One region of the Paraburkholderia sp. GAS33 genome, then DNA from elsewhere that is predicted to be linked to it. Evidence: predicted binding sites of a transcription regulator. Region 1 holds the regulator's gene; the other holds the start of a gene.
What was found. Region 1 encodes HrcA, which represses chaperone genes, less so after heat shock. Its sites were predicted from a motif close to TTAGCACTCNNNNNNNNNGAGTGCTAA; they were not measured.
Positions count from the first base shown of each region.

Region 1 (7,123 bases):
CACCCGGGAAGGCACGTTTACCCTAACCTGGTATATACCACTTCACTTAACTCATCGCGCGTTCGTCCAGCATCATTTCGGGGGAGTACCGTGAAACTGACCTTCGCAATATCCGTGGTCGCCTTGGTGCTCGTAGCGGGAACCACGACCATCTGCATGTCCGGGGCCGTCAACGACAGCACGACCGAATATGGCGGCGTGCACGCGACGATGGAACAACTGTTCAATCCCCACCTGAAAGTTTGTCGATAGTGCGCCGGTCGCGCTTGGTCGGACGCCCGTGCAAAGCGGCGGCCGGCTCGCGATACGTTTTACGCCGCTCCTGCTCCACCTGCCGCTTCACCTTGCTTTCCTCGGTTTCCGCATAAAGCGTCTGCGCCACACTCGCCGGGCCGCGCACGTCGCACACACCCAGTACTTCCACCTGCCATACGATGCGTTCGATCTCGATTTCGACGAGATCGCCGACCCGCACCTCCTTGGCCGGCTTGACTGCAGCACCGCCAATCCTTACGTGAGCTTTGTCAACGGCATCCGCTGCCAGCGAGCGTGTCTTGAAGAAACGCGCTGCCCATAACCACTTGTCGATGCGCAGGCGCGCGCCGGGTTCGGTCGAAATCCTGTAGTTCATCAGCTAGTCTGGCGCCCTATGTACGAAGCGGCGTCGCAAGTTGCGCATCAAGCGCGTTGAAAACGATTCCGTCAACCAGTCTCACGCCGGCACCGTACCTTGCGCGGAGGCCACCTGCACCGGCCAGCCCTGCAGGTTCTGGGCGACGATCTCCCCCAGCGCCGCAATCCACGCCTGCGAGGCGTTCAGGCAAGGAATGCGGTAAAACTCCTTGCCGCCCGCATGGACGAACTCGTCGCGGACTTCCATGCCGATTTCCTCAATAGTTTCCAGGCAATCGGCAGTAAAGCCCGGACAAAACACATCCGCGCGGCGCACCCCCGCCGCGCCCAGCTCCTTGAGCGTCGGCGCGGTATAGGGCTGCAACCACTCAGCCTTGCCGAAACGCGACTGGAACGTGACGCGGCACTCCACCGTTGTCAGCCCGAGCGCCTGCATCAACAGTGCCCCCGTTTGCTGGCACTGGTCGTGATACGGGTCACCGAGATCGAGCGTACGTTTGGGAACGCCATGGAAGCTCAGCACCAGCTTGTCGCCGGCCGCGAAATCCGGGCGTCCATGGGCATGCCAGTACTGGTGTACCTGCGCCGCCAGCGCCGCGATATACGCCGGATGATCGGCATATTGGCGGATGGTGCGGATTTCCAGCTGGTTGCGCATGCGTTTGAGCGCCGAGAATGCAGCGTCGAATGCCGTAGCCGTAGTCGACGACGAGTATTGCGGATACATCGGCACCAGCAGGACGCGCTCGGCACCCGCCAGCTTGAGCTGATTCAGCATGTCCGGGATGCCTGGCATGCCGTAGCGCATGGCGTAGTCGACGATCGCCGTGTAGCCGTTCAACTGCAGCAGATGCCGCAGACCTTCCACCTGCTTCTCCGTGAACACGCGTAACGGCGAGCCTTCCGGTGTCCATACCGCAGCATATTTCTTGGCCGACGAGCGCCCGCGAACCGGCAGGATCAGGAGCCGCAAGATCACCTGCCAGAGGACCGCGGGAATCTCCACGACACGTGGGTCGGACAGAAACTGCGCGAGGTAGCGCCGCACGGCCCGTGGCGTCGGTGCGTCGGGCGTGCCCAGATTGATCAGCAAAACCGCAACACGATGAGATGTGGCGGGTTGCGATGGCCGCTCGAGATCGAAACGCATAGGCAACAGGGCTAGCCGCGTACAGCGGGAAATCGGTTCAGGTGAGAGTCATTATAGCGGGGCGGTCCGCAGCCGATACCTGGCCATTCGGCCGATTGGCAAGCCGCGCGCCGCATCGCATCATTTGCAGCATGCAATTCGGGCTCCTGCCCGACGGAGATGCGGGCAATGGCAAGGCAATGAAACGTGCCGCGGTACCGGGGCGCAGACGCTTATTGTTGGCTGAGCGTCAGCGAGAGCAGGCGCGCGGTGATGTCGACAATCGGAATCACACGGTTGTAGGCCATGCGCGTCGGCCCGATCACGCCGAGCGTACCGACGATCTTGCCGTTCACTTCATACGGCGCGGTCACGACGCTCATTTCCTCGATCGGCACGAGATTCGACTCGCCGCCAATGAAGATTTGCACGCCCTGGGCGTGACTCGATACGTCGAGCAACTGAAGGAGGCTGGTCTTTTGGTCGAATACATCAAACAGCTTGCGCAGCCGCGCCATGTCCGAAGACAGGTCGGCCACTTCGAGCAGATTGCGCTCGCCGGAGATCAGCACGGTCTCGCCGGCGTCAGCTTCATCTGTGCTGGCCTTGACGGCGGCGTGCATCAGCGTGGTCATGTCGCCGCGCAGCTCGTCGATCTCTTCGCGCAGGCGCCGGCGCACTTCGTCGAAGGAAAGGCCGGCAAAGTGCGCATTGATGTAATTGGACGCTTCCACCAGTTGCGACGGCGAAAAATCGCGTTGCGTCGCCATGATGCGGTTCTGTACGTCGCCTTCGGGCGTGACGATGATGAGCAGGATGCGCTTGTCGGACAGGCGCATGAACTCGATCTGCTTGAAGACGTGACTGCGCCTCGGGGTCAGCACCACGCCGGCAAACTGCGACAGGCTGGACAGCACGCTCGCCGCCGCTGCAACGATCTTCTGCGGCTCGCCCGCCTGCAGCGTGGTCTTGACGGTACGGGTGACCGCTTCCTCGTCCGCCGCGGACTCGACTGTGAGCATCGTGTCGACAAACAGACGATAGCCGCGCGGCGTTGGAATGCGGCCCGCCGAGGTGTGCGGGCTGATGACAAGCCCCGCCTCTTCCAGATCGGACATCACGTTGCGGATCGTCGCCGGGCTCAGCTCCAGACCGGAGTAGCGGGACAACGTGCGCGAGCCGACCGGTTGACCTTCAGCGATATATCGCTCGATCAACGTTTTGAGGAGGGTTTGTGCGCGGGGATCTAGCATGACGGAAAAGTTTAGCTTAATGACGCGACGACCGCGAGCGCTAACAATAACAGCGTTCACGCCTTCGTTGGCGAGGCATGGGCTGCATGTGCCGGTTTGCCCGCACAACCCCTGGCGCGAACCCGCACCTGCGGGTTCGACGCAACGCATACCATCCCGCTGTCACGAGGAGTTCATCATTCTGCCGATAATCCTGCGCAGGCCGGCCGGCACGGGCCTGCAGCCCGACAGGCGCGCCCGCGTGGCGCCGGCCACCCATGTGGCCGCGGACGGTTCTTTTCAGCCCTCACCTATGGTGTAATGCCGGCATGCAAGTTACCAGTCAGTTCAAGACCGTCGCGCTCGTCGGGCGCAACAACACGCCAGGCATTGGCGAGCCGCTGACCGCGCTCGCCGCGTGCATCGCCAGGCGCGGCTTCGACGTGGTGTTCGAAGCGGACACCGCTGCGGAGATCGGCATTACCGACTACCCCGCCCTGCGCCCCGCGGAAATCGGCGCCCGCGCCGACGTGGCCGTGGTGCTGGGCGGCGACGGCACGATGCTCGGCATCGGCCGCCAGCTTGCGCCGTACCGCACGCCGCTGATCGGCATCAACCATGGGCGGGTCGGCTTCATCACCGACATCCCGATTTCAGCCATGCAGGAACTCGTGCCGCAGATGCTGAGCGGCAATTTCGAGCGCGAGGAACGCATGTTGCTGGAAGCGCGCATCATGCGCGGCGGCAGCCCCATCTACCACGCGCTGGCCTTCAACGACGTGGTGGTCAACCGCAGCGGTTTCTCGGGAATGGCGGAGCTGCACGTGGCCGTGGATGGCCGCTTCATGTACAACCAGCGCTCGGACGGACTGATCGTCGCCACGCCGACTGGATCGACCGCCTACGCGTTGTCGTCAGCCGGGCCAATCCTGCATCCACAGTTGCAAGGCATCGTGCTGGTGCCGATTGCGCCGCACGCATTGTCGAATCGCCCCATCGTGCTGCCGGACGACTCAAAGGTCAGCATCCAGATCGTCTCCGGCCGCGACGTCAACGTCAACTTCGACATGCAGTCGTTTACCGCGCTCGAACACAACGACAAGATCGAAGTGCGCCGCTCACGCCATACCGTGCCGCTCCTGCACCCGGTCGGCTACAGCCATTACGCGACGTTGCGCAAGAAGCTGCACTGGAATGAATACCCGTCGCACGAAGACGACATCAAGCCCTGAACCGATCCCGAATCCTGAATCCTGAACGAACACTGCGCCGATCCTGAGCTAACCCTGAGCACCTGGCCGCAGCCGGTAACCCAAGCTACCAGACGACCTCCATGCTTCGCCACCTCTCGATACGCGACTTCGTCATCGTCGCCGCGCTCGACCTTGAATTCGACAGCGGCTTCACGGTTTTCTCGGGCGAAACAGGCGCCGGCAAATCGATCCTGATCGACGCCCTGGCACTCGCGCTTGGCGCCCGCGCCGATGCAAGCGTCGTGCGCACCGGCGAGGCCCGCGCGGATATCACCGCGGAATTCGAAACGCACGCTCAGGTGGATCAGTGGCTCGACGAGCAGGCGTTAGGCTCGGCGAGCGGCACGAATAGTACGCACGGTGCAAACGGCGCCGGTTCGCACGACGAGACCGTCATGCTGCGGCGTGTGGTGGATGCGAACGGCCGCTCGCGTGCCTTCATCAACGGCACTGCGGCGACGCTCGCGCAACTGCGCGAGGTCGGCGAAATGCTGGTCGACATTCACGGACAGCACGCCCACCAGTTACTGATGCGCCCGGATGCGCAGCGTGAGCTATTCGATACGCACGCAGGATTGGTCGACAAGGCTGCCGCGGTGAGCCGCGCCTGGCGCGCCTGGCGCGACCGGGCGCAAGCGGTCGAAACAGCCAAAACGCGCGATCGCGAACTGCAACTCGAACGAGAGCGGCTCGCGTGGCAACTGGCCGAACTCGACAAGCTCGCCCCGCAGCCGGGTGAATGGGAAGAGGTCAACGCAGAACACAACCGTCTGTCGCATTCGGCCAACCTGATCGAAGGCGTGCAGGGAGCGCTCAACGCCCTCTCCGAGTCGGACGAGGCGATGATCACGCATCTGGCATCGATCGTCTCGAAGCTGCGCGACCTGGCGGAAATCGATCCAGCGTTAAACGATGCGCTCGCTGCGCTCGAGCCTGCTGAAATCCAGTTGCAGGAAGCTGCCTATTCGCTGAGCCACTACGCGCAAAGGCTCGAACTGGACCCCGACCGGCTCGCCCAGATCGAAAGACGTGTCGACGCCTTGCATTCGGCCGCGCGCAAATTCCGTCTGCAGCCGCAGACGCTGCCGGAGGAACACGCCGCGCGTCGCGCGCAACTGGCCGCACTGGACGCCGCCGCGGATCTGGACAGCCTGCACGCTGCCGAGGCCAAAGCAAAGGAAGCCTATCTGGCCGATGCCAAACAGCTGTCCAAAGCACGTGCCAAGGCCGCCAAGGCGCTCGGCTCGGCGGTCACCACGGGCATGCAGGAACTGTCGATGAAAGGCGGCAGTTTCGAGGTCGCACTCGTCGCGCTGCCGGAAGGCGGAGCGCATGGCCTCGAACAGGTGGAATTCCGCGTTGCCGGGCACGCCGGCGTGCCGCTCCGGCCGCTCGCCAAGGTCGCTTCAGGCGGCGAGCTGGCGCGGATCAGCCTCGCGCTCGCTGTGATCGCGAGCGCCGCCAGCCCGACCCCCACCCTGATCTTCGACGAAGTGGATACCGGTATTGGCGGTGGCGTCGCCGAAGTAGTCGGGCGTCTGCTGCATCAACTCGGTCGCGCTCGCCAGGTGCTGTGCGTCACGCACTTGCCGCAAGTGGCAGCGCGCGGCGACCATCATTTCCAGGTGGCCAAGGCATCGGACAAGAAAGGCGGTACGGTCAGCAGCGTCACGTCGCTGGACAAGGCCAGCCGGATCGAGGAAGTGGCACGCATGCTCGGCGGCCTGGAGATCACCGCCACCACCCGCAAGCACGCGAAGGAAATGCTCGCGGCGTAGACGGCAGTTACGACAGCGCCCCCCGCCCTCGCCTCACCCAAACACCCGCTTCCACAACGCCAGCACAGCCGCGCGCTCCGCCTCGACGGTCTCCGGCTCGACGCGCGCCTTCTCCATCCCGTCGAGCCTCAACCTGTGCTGCAGCTTGCGATACGTGCGATAAGCCGCGCCAACCGTCTCGGCCTCTTCCTCGCTCATCATCCCAAAGCGCGACACCTCACGCAGCAACGCGATATTGCCCGTATTGCGGATCAGCTCGGGGTCACGCGCGGCGTGCAGCAGCACCCAATACTGAACGGTGAATTCGATATCCACCATCCCGCCGCGATCGTGCTTCAGATCGAACAGCTCGGTACGGTTTGGATGGCCGGCTTCGACGCGTTCGCGCATCTCGACAATCTCTTTGGCGAGCGGCCCGGCCTCACGCGGCGTGGTCAGTACCTGCTCGCGGATCGCTTCGAAGCTCGCGCCAATCTCGGCATCGCCCGCGCAGTAGCGTGCCCGCGACAACGCCTGGTGTTCCCACACCCACGCCGTATTGGCCGCATCGCCCTCGCGTAACTGGTAGCGCCTGAACGCATCCAGATCGGTGACGAGCAGTCCCGATTCGCCGTTCGGCCGCAGCCGCAGGTCCACGTCGAACAGCGTGCCCGCACCGGTCGCCATGGTCAGCCACGTGATCAGACGCCGCGTATAGGTGGAATAGACGTCGGCGGCCGCATCGTCGGGGTCGTCGTAGAGAAAGATCAGGTCGAGGTCCGACGCGTAGCCCAGTTCCTTACCGCCCAGTTTCCCGTACGCGATGATGGCAAAACGCGGCACCTCGCGATGACGTTTGGCCAGTTGCTTCCAGACTGCCTCGAGCGTCACGTCGAGCACGGCATCGGCCAGTTCGGAGAGCCGGTCGCTCACGTGTTCCACGCTCAGCTTGCCGGCCAGATCGATCAGCAGGATGCGGAACACTTCAGCCTGGTGCGCATGGCGCAGCAAATCCATCTGTTGTTCGACGCCGTCCGCCGCGGCAAGGCGCAAGCGCAGCGTGCGCTTGAACTCGGCCCAGTCGAACGGGCTCGCAATCGCTTCGTCATCGAGCAGTTC
Region 1 is NZ_JBNDMP010000023.1:45,629-52,751, reverse strand. Features, by position in the region: gene P3T24_RS37290 (RNA-binding S4 domain-containing protein) at 224-631, opposite strand; gene hemH (ferrochelatase) at 713-1,783, opposite strand; gene hrcA (heat-inducible transcriptional repressor HrcA) at 1,996-3,015, opposite strand; gene P3T24_RS37275 (NAD kinase) at 3,324-4,226, shown strand; gene recN (DNA repair protein RecN) at 4,328-6,025, shown strand; gene glnE (bifunctional [glutamate--ammonia ligase]-adenylyl-L-tyrosine phosphorylase/[glutamate--ammonia-ligase] adenylyltransferase) at 6,059-7,123, opposite strand, start outside.

Region 2 (7,123 bases), on a different contig from region 1:
GAACTCGCTCAAGTACATAAGCCCGAACTACAACGGTCTGCAAGCAGGCGCGCTGTACAGCCTGGGCGGTCAGGCTGGCGACTTCACGAAGAACTCGGTGATCGACGCGGCAGTCTCGTATGCGAACGGTCCGCTCCACCTCGGCGCAGGCTACACGTTCGTGAAGGATCCGTACTACGCGACCTACGGCAACCAGGGCAATTCGTCGACGCCGACGACTACGGCTTCGGCGAGCGCAACCGACAACATGAACAACAAGATCTACGGCGGCTACGCTTCGGCGGGTTCGCAGCAGATCATCGTGGCAGGCGGTTCGTATGCAATCGGACCGGCAACCGTCGGCCTGCTGTACTCGAACACGCAATTCGGCAACCTGGGTTCGGTCACCGCCATCGGCCAGATCTCGGCTCCGAAGTACACGGGCAATGCAACGTTCAACTCGGGCGAAGTCAACCTGAAGTACCAGGTGAACCCGGCTCTGCTGCTGGCAGCCGCGTATATCTACACGCATAACAGCGGCGCAGACGACGTGGGCAGCGCGAAGTACAACCAGTTCAACCTGGGCGCGATCTACTCGGTATCGAAGCGCACTTCGTTCTACGCGATCGGCTTCTTCGAAACCGCTTCGGGTATCGACTCGACGGGCAAGAAGGCAGTGGCCGATCTGAGCAGCAGCACCTACTCGGCTGACAACCATCAGCTCGCCGCAATCGTCGGCATCACCCACCGCTTCTAAGTGGGTGAACACCGGCCGCTCCCTCGCGGCCGGTTAGTCAGAAGAACCGCAGCGCTCACAGTTCGATACTGCGAGCGCTGCGCGCATCGACGACCAAAGCGCTCATTCCAGAGCGTGCTTCCCCTCAAAACGATTCGCTGAACGGCCGCAGATCGATTTCCTGCGACCATGCGCTGCGCCGCTGCTGATGGAGATGCCAATAGGCCTCGGCGATATCGTCGGGATTGAGCAAACCATCCGCACCGCTTTCGGCAACCCGCTGCGGTGCCGACGTACGCAACCGCTCGCCGTCGATGCCTCCATCGATCACCACGTGCGCAACATGAATATTCTTTGGCCCGAACTCGCGCGCGAGACTCTGCGCGAGTGAGCGCAAAGCGGCCTTGGCAGAGGCAAATGCGGCAAATGGCGGACGGCCGCGCAACGAAGCGGTCGCACCCGTGAACAGCAGCGAACCTCGGCCCGCGGCCAGCAGCGCAGGCAGCGCCGCCCGGGCGAACAGGAAGCCGCCGAGCGTCGTGACGCGCCACGCCGCTTCAAACTGCTCGCCAGTCAATTCGAGCGTCGGCACACGTATCCCGCCAGCGGCATTGAAAATTGCCGCTTCGAGCGTGCCTGTCTCAGCAAGTTGCCTTGCAATTGCGATCAGGTCGCTCTCGCTTGTGACGTCGCCGGGGAATGCCAGAGCATGACCACCCGTACCGCGAATTTCATCGACGAGCGCATCGAGCCGCTCGCGCGAGCGGCCCGTCACGGCAACGCTAAAGCCCTCGCGAGCAAAACGGCGCGCAAGCGCCGCACCGAGTCCAGCGCTCGCTCCCACGCCGGCAATCCACGCGACACGCTTGTGCGCATCGCCTTGCCCGACAGCGTCGGTCATCGCGCCCTCCTTTGCGTTCTGGTCGTGAGCATCATCCCGGCGGGATGTCGAGCGGCACGACAAACATGCCGGCAGTGTATTCCATATGAAAATAGCCGCTGCGCGCGTAGGCGGCAATGCGTTCCAACCGCTCGGACGATTGGCCGCTGCGGGCTGCCGCCGATCTCTCGTCAGGGGATTGATCCAGATTCACGGGTACGCGTTTTGACAATTGCTTTTGCAGGCTTCGCACAGGGTGGCGAAGTCCGCCCCAGAAAAGCGTCGCTGAATGCGTGGCCATACGACCTCCGTCGAGTGAATACCATCCAGTCAAATCTAGTGACCCGCTCGAGCAAGTGCAAACAAGTTTTTGTGGATTGGTTTTCGGAGAACGTAGCAAAAACCGCATTGGCGATAAGGGGAAACGGCCCGCTTCGCCTCGGCTCCGCTCAGAGTCGTCCCGGTCGGGGATCGGCTACGAAGCCGTCGCGGTTCGGCATTTTCACAGCGGGCAAAGAGCGCGCGTCCAGACGGGTATCCGGTGGCACGATGCCGTTCTGGTTGAGCAGGAATGCGCAAACGGCATAGACGTCATCGGCTGAAAGCGACTCGGGCGCGGTAAAGGGCATTGCACGACGAATATAGTCGAACAGCGTGGTCGCATAGGGCCAGTAGCTGCCGACCGTGCGCTTCGGCTTCGCACTTGCCAGCGTACCGCGACCACCCACCAACGCATCTCCGAGCAGCCCTTGGCCCTGCGCGCCATGGCATGCGGCACATTGGGCCGCAAACACGCGCGCACCGGTGGCGACGTCGCCGCTGCCTGCGGGCAAGCCACGGCCGTCGGGCGCGATGTCGATATTCCACGCCGCGAGGTCCTGGTCCGATAACGGAGTGCCGACGCCGTAGCCCGCGTGTGCGCTCGACGCGAGCAAGCTCGCAACGACAAAAGCTGCAGGCGCAAGCGTACGTCTCAAGACATTAAGCATTTCGCACCTCGCCACTCGCGTCGACACGCCATTGCTGAATCGCGTTGTAGTGATACTGCGAGTTCAACCCGCGTGCCGCCACTAGCGCTTCCCGCGTAGGCTGCACATAGCCGGTCGAATCCGTGGCGCGCGACAGGATCACTGCAGGCGCACCTTGCCACAACCAGTCCAGTTGAAAGCGCGTCAGCGCGCGATCGCGCGGGGTTCCGTCGAGGCGCGCGAGTTGCCACGTAGCGCCCGCATCCGTCGATACCTCGACCTTGCGAATCGTGCCGCGCCCCGACCAGGCGAGGCCACTGATCGGGTAATAGCCTTGCGTGCTCAGACGATGCCCCGGTGAAGGCCGGGTGATCACGGACTTCGCATCCATTTCGAATGCGAACTGCCGCGCGGTTCCATTCGCCATCAGGCTCGTGTATCGAGAAGTTTCCTCGCGCGTCTGCAGCGGCGCATCGACGAACTTCAGGCGGCGCAGCCATTTGACGTTCGTATTGCCTTCGAAGCCCGGCACGATCAGGCGCAGCGGATAGCCGTTTTCCGGGCGCAAACGCTCGCCGTTCTGCGCATAGACCACCATGGCGCGCTCGAGGATGCGATCGAGCGGCAAGCTGCGCGTCATTGCCGCGGCATCCGCGCCCTCCGCCAGCACCCAGCCGCCGCGTCCACCTTGCCCATCTTTCGACGTCGACAGGCCCCCCACCTCTTCCAGCAGGGTCGAAAGCCGTACACCCGTCCATTCGCAGCACGACAGCAAACCGTGCGTCAGTTGCACCGGTTGACCGCTCGGTCCATTCCATTCGCCACCGGTATTGCCGGAACATTCGATGAAATGGATCCGCGATTCGGACGGCAGGCGAACCAGGTCGTCCATCGTAAACAGTTTCGGCTCGCGTACAAGACCATGAATCGCGAGGCGGTGCTGATCGGGATCGATATCCGGCACACCGTTGTGATGCCGTTCGTAGACGAGGCCGTTCGGCGTGATCGTGCCGAACAGGTCCGCTAGCGGCGTCATCGACGAAGCGGCCCCGGGCAACGGCCACGCCTTCGCGCTACGACGCACCACATCGGCCTCGTGCGCTGAGGGCACGCCATAGGGATGCTCGAGTATCGGCGCGCCCGGCGTGCGGCTCCATGGTGCGATATCAAGTGGCTTTAGCAGCGGGTCTGCGGCCGCGCCGGCACGTGCGACCACCAGACCGCTCGCGGCGAGTCCGCCCAGCAAACGGCGACGGCCGCGCGAAGTGGGCCTATCGGCTGCATGGGGTGAAGTGTCGCGAACCTTTTTCATCGGTGTCAGTGCGTCATGGGCCAACTGGCCACTGTAGCAACTGAAGCGGCGCCGACAAAACGAGCAATCGTGATATCGATCGAACCCAATGTGTAGAACGCCCCTTGCCCTCGGCTTACCAGGCTCGCAAATAAACTAAACAGAAAAACGCCGATAAGGATTTGAGGATTCGTTATTGGAGCGCCCTGTTGGCGATTCTTATACTCGATCACGGTCAGCACTCGCCAGCGAAGAGTGCCAAATCTCCACAGCAGGAATGTCTAAATGAGCCTACGTCCTTTGCATGACCGCGTGATCGTCAAACGCCTTGATCAGGAAACGAAAACCGCTTCGGGCATCGTCATTCCCGAGAGCGCCGCGGAAAAACCCGATCAGGGCGAAGTGCTCGCCGTCGGCCCCGGCAAGCGCGATAACGACGGCAAGCGTATCGAGCCGGACCTGAAAGTCGGCGAGCGCGTGCTGTTCGGTAAATACGCAGGCCAGCAGGTCAAGGTCGACGGCACGGATCTGCTCGTGCTGCGCGAAGAAGACATCGTCGCCGTAGTCCACCAATAAGGGAGCATCACAAGATGGCAGCCAAAGAAATCGTCTTTAGCGACAGCGCGCGTTCGAAACTGGTCGAAGGCGTCAACATTCTCGCCAATGCAGTGAAAGTCACGCTCGGCCCGAAAGGCCGCAACGTCGTGCTCGAACGTAGTTTCGGTTCGCCGGTTGTGACCAAGGACGGTGTGTCCGTGGCCAAGGAAATCGAGCTGGCCGACAAGTTGCAGAATATCGGCGCGCAGCTGGTGAAGGAAGTCGCCTCGCGTACCAGCGACGCCGCCGGCGACGGTACCACCACCGCCACGGTGCTGGCGCAAGCGATCGTCCGCGAAGGCCAGAAATACGTCGCGGCAGGCCTCAATCCGCTGGATCTGAAGCGTGGTATCGACAAGGCCGTGACTGCGGCAATCGAAGAACTGAAAAAGATCAGCAAGCCAACTACCACGAGCAAGGAAATCGCTCAGGTTGCAACGATCTCGGCGAATGGTGAAGAATCGATCGGTCAGCGTATTGCCGAAGCCATCGACCGCGTCGGCAAGGAAGGCGTGATCACCGTCGAAGACGGCAAATCGCTCGCCGACGAACTGGACGTGGTCGAAGGACTGCAGTTCGATCGTGGCTACCTGTCGCCGTATTTCATCAACAATCCGGACAAGCAGGTCGCCGTTCTCGACAGCCCGTTCATTCTGCTGCACGACAAGAAGATCTCGAATATCCGCGACCTGCTGCCGGTGCTCGAGCAGGTTGCCAAGGCAGGCCGTCCGCTGCTGATCATCGCCGAGGACGTCGAAGGCGAAGCGCTTGCAACACTGGTGGTTAACAACATCCGCGGCATTCTGAAGACGGTGGCGGTCAAGGCGCCGGGCTTCGGCGATCGCCGTAAGGCCTTGCTCGAAGATATCGCGATCCTTACCGGTGGTCAGGTGATTGCCGAGGAGACCGGTCTCACGCTCGAAAAAGCGACGCTGGCGGAACTGGGCCAAGCCAAGCGCATCGAGGTGGGCAAGGAGAACACCACGGTCATCGACGGCGGCGGCGACGCGAAGAACATCGAAGCGCGTGTCAAGCAGATCCGCGTGCAGATCGAAGAAGCCACCTCCGACTACGACCGCGAAAAGCTGCAAGAGCGCGTCGCCAAGCTCGCAGGCGGCGTGGCGGTGATCAAGGTAGGCGGCGCAACCGAGATCGAAGTCAAAGAGAAGAAAGACCGCGTGGACGATGCGTTGCACGCGACTCGTGCGGCCGTGGAAGAAGGCATTGTGCCGGGCGGCGGTGTCGCGCTGATCCGCGTCAGGAACGCAATCAAGGATCTGAAAGGCAGTAATCCCGATCAGGACGCCGGGGTGAAGATCGTGCTGCGCGCGCTTGAAGAACCGCTACGCCAGATCGTGGCCAACGCGGGCGAGGAAGCGAGCGTGGTAGTGGCGAAGGTCGCGGAAGGCAGCGGCAACTTCGGCTACAACGCGCAAACCGGCGAGTACGGCGATCTGGTGGAATCGGGTGTGCTCGATCCGACCAAGGTCACGCGCACGGCATTGCAGAACGCGGCATCGGTTGCGGGCCTGCTGCTCACCACCGATGCGACCGTGTCTGAAGCACCGAAGGACGCGCCGCCGCAGTCGCCGACGGGTGGGCCGGGCGCAGGCGGTCCGGGTTTCGACTTCTGACGATCGATGAGCCCCGCGCGGTTCGCGCGCGTTGATTCTTTGGTCTTAACAACACGCATGCCTGCCTCGCGCAGGCATGCGTGTTTCTGCAATAACGTCCTTAAGCATTTTTTCGCAAATGCTTATCAGCATTTGTCGTTTCGGCCATATTCAGCAGACCATTAACATCCTGTCGTCCCGGCCCGAGCGCGCCGGAGGATTCACAGGAGAGCATCATGGTCGCTCATCACGGCGGAGCGCCAGAGATCGTCATCGTCGGTGGCGGTCTTTCCGGCACGGCGCTCGCCATCAAGCTGCTGCGCGAAGCACAGCAAGCCCTCGCGATCCGCCTCGTCGACCCGTGTGCGCAGCCGGGTCGCGGCCTCGCTTACTCGACCCGGGAGCCGGGACATCTGGTCAACGGCCCCGCCCTCCTTTTCACGCTATATCCAGAGCAACCGGAGCATTTCGTCGACTGGCTTACTTTGCAGCCCGAGTTTGCCGGCCAGCCTCGTGATGCAGTCGCCCAGGCGTACGTGCCGCGCTGGCGTTTTGGCGATTACGTAAGCGAGCAATTGCGGCAGGCACAGCAGCAAGCTGCGCCCGGCGTCACGTTCGAACATGTCCAGGCACGCGTCGAAGATCTCGATGTTTCATCAAACGGCGTCACGCTCGCGCTCGACGCAGGCCGGGTGCTGCTCGCCGATCACGCGGTGCTCGCGCTCGGCGTGTTCCAGTCGCGGCCGCGTTTTGACGCGAACGGCCGGCTCACGCAAGCGGGCCAGTATGTCGCTAACGTGTGGGACTGCTCGCGTCTTGCAGCACTCGTCGACGCAGACGAGCTCGTGCTGGTGGGTGGAAGTCTGACGATGATCGACGCCGTCGTATCGCTCGAAAAGCTGGGTTATCGCGGTACCTATAAGGTGCTGGCGCGGCACGGCCTGACGCCAGTCGAACGGCGTAACCCCGCGCCTGATGAAGCGCCTTTCGGAAGAGTGGGACCGCCGCGCACATTGCGGCAGGTCGTGCGCGAACTACGCGAAAAAGCTCGAACCATCA
Region 2 is NZ_JBNDMP010000008.1:222,054-229,176, forward strand. Features, by position in the region: gene P3T24_RS24235 (porin) at 1-736, shown strand, start outside; gene P3T24_RS24240 (SDR family NAD(P)-dependent oxidoreductase) at 861-1,616, opposite strand; gene P3T24_RS24245 (hypothetical protein) at 1,648-1,896, opposite strand; gene P3T24_RS24250 (c-type cytochrome) at 2,045-2,584, opposite strand; gene soxC (sulfite dehydrogenase) at 2,577-3,875, opposite strand; gene P3T24_RS24260 (co-chaperone GroES) at 4,140-4,430, shown strand; gene groL (chaperonin GroEL) at 4,445-6,085, shown strand; gene P3T24_RS24270 (FAD/NAD(P)-binding protein) at 6,301-7,123, shown strand, end outside.
Region 2: a site for HrcA is predicted at 4,090-4,116, ahead of P3T24_RS24260 (co-chaperone GroES). Genes of this name have one in related genera too.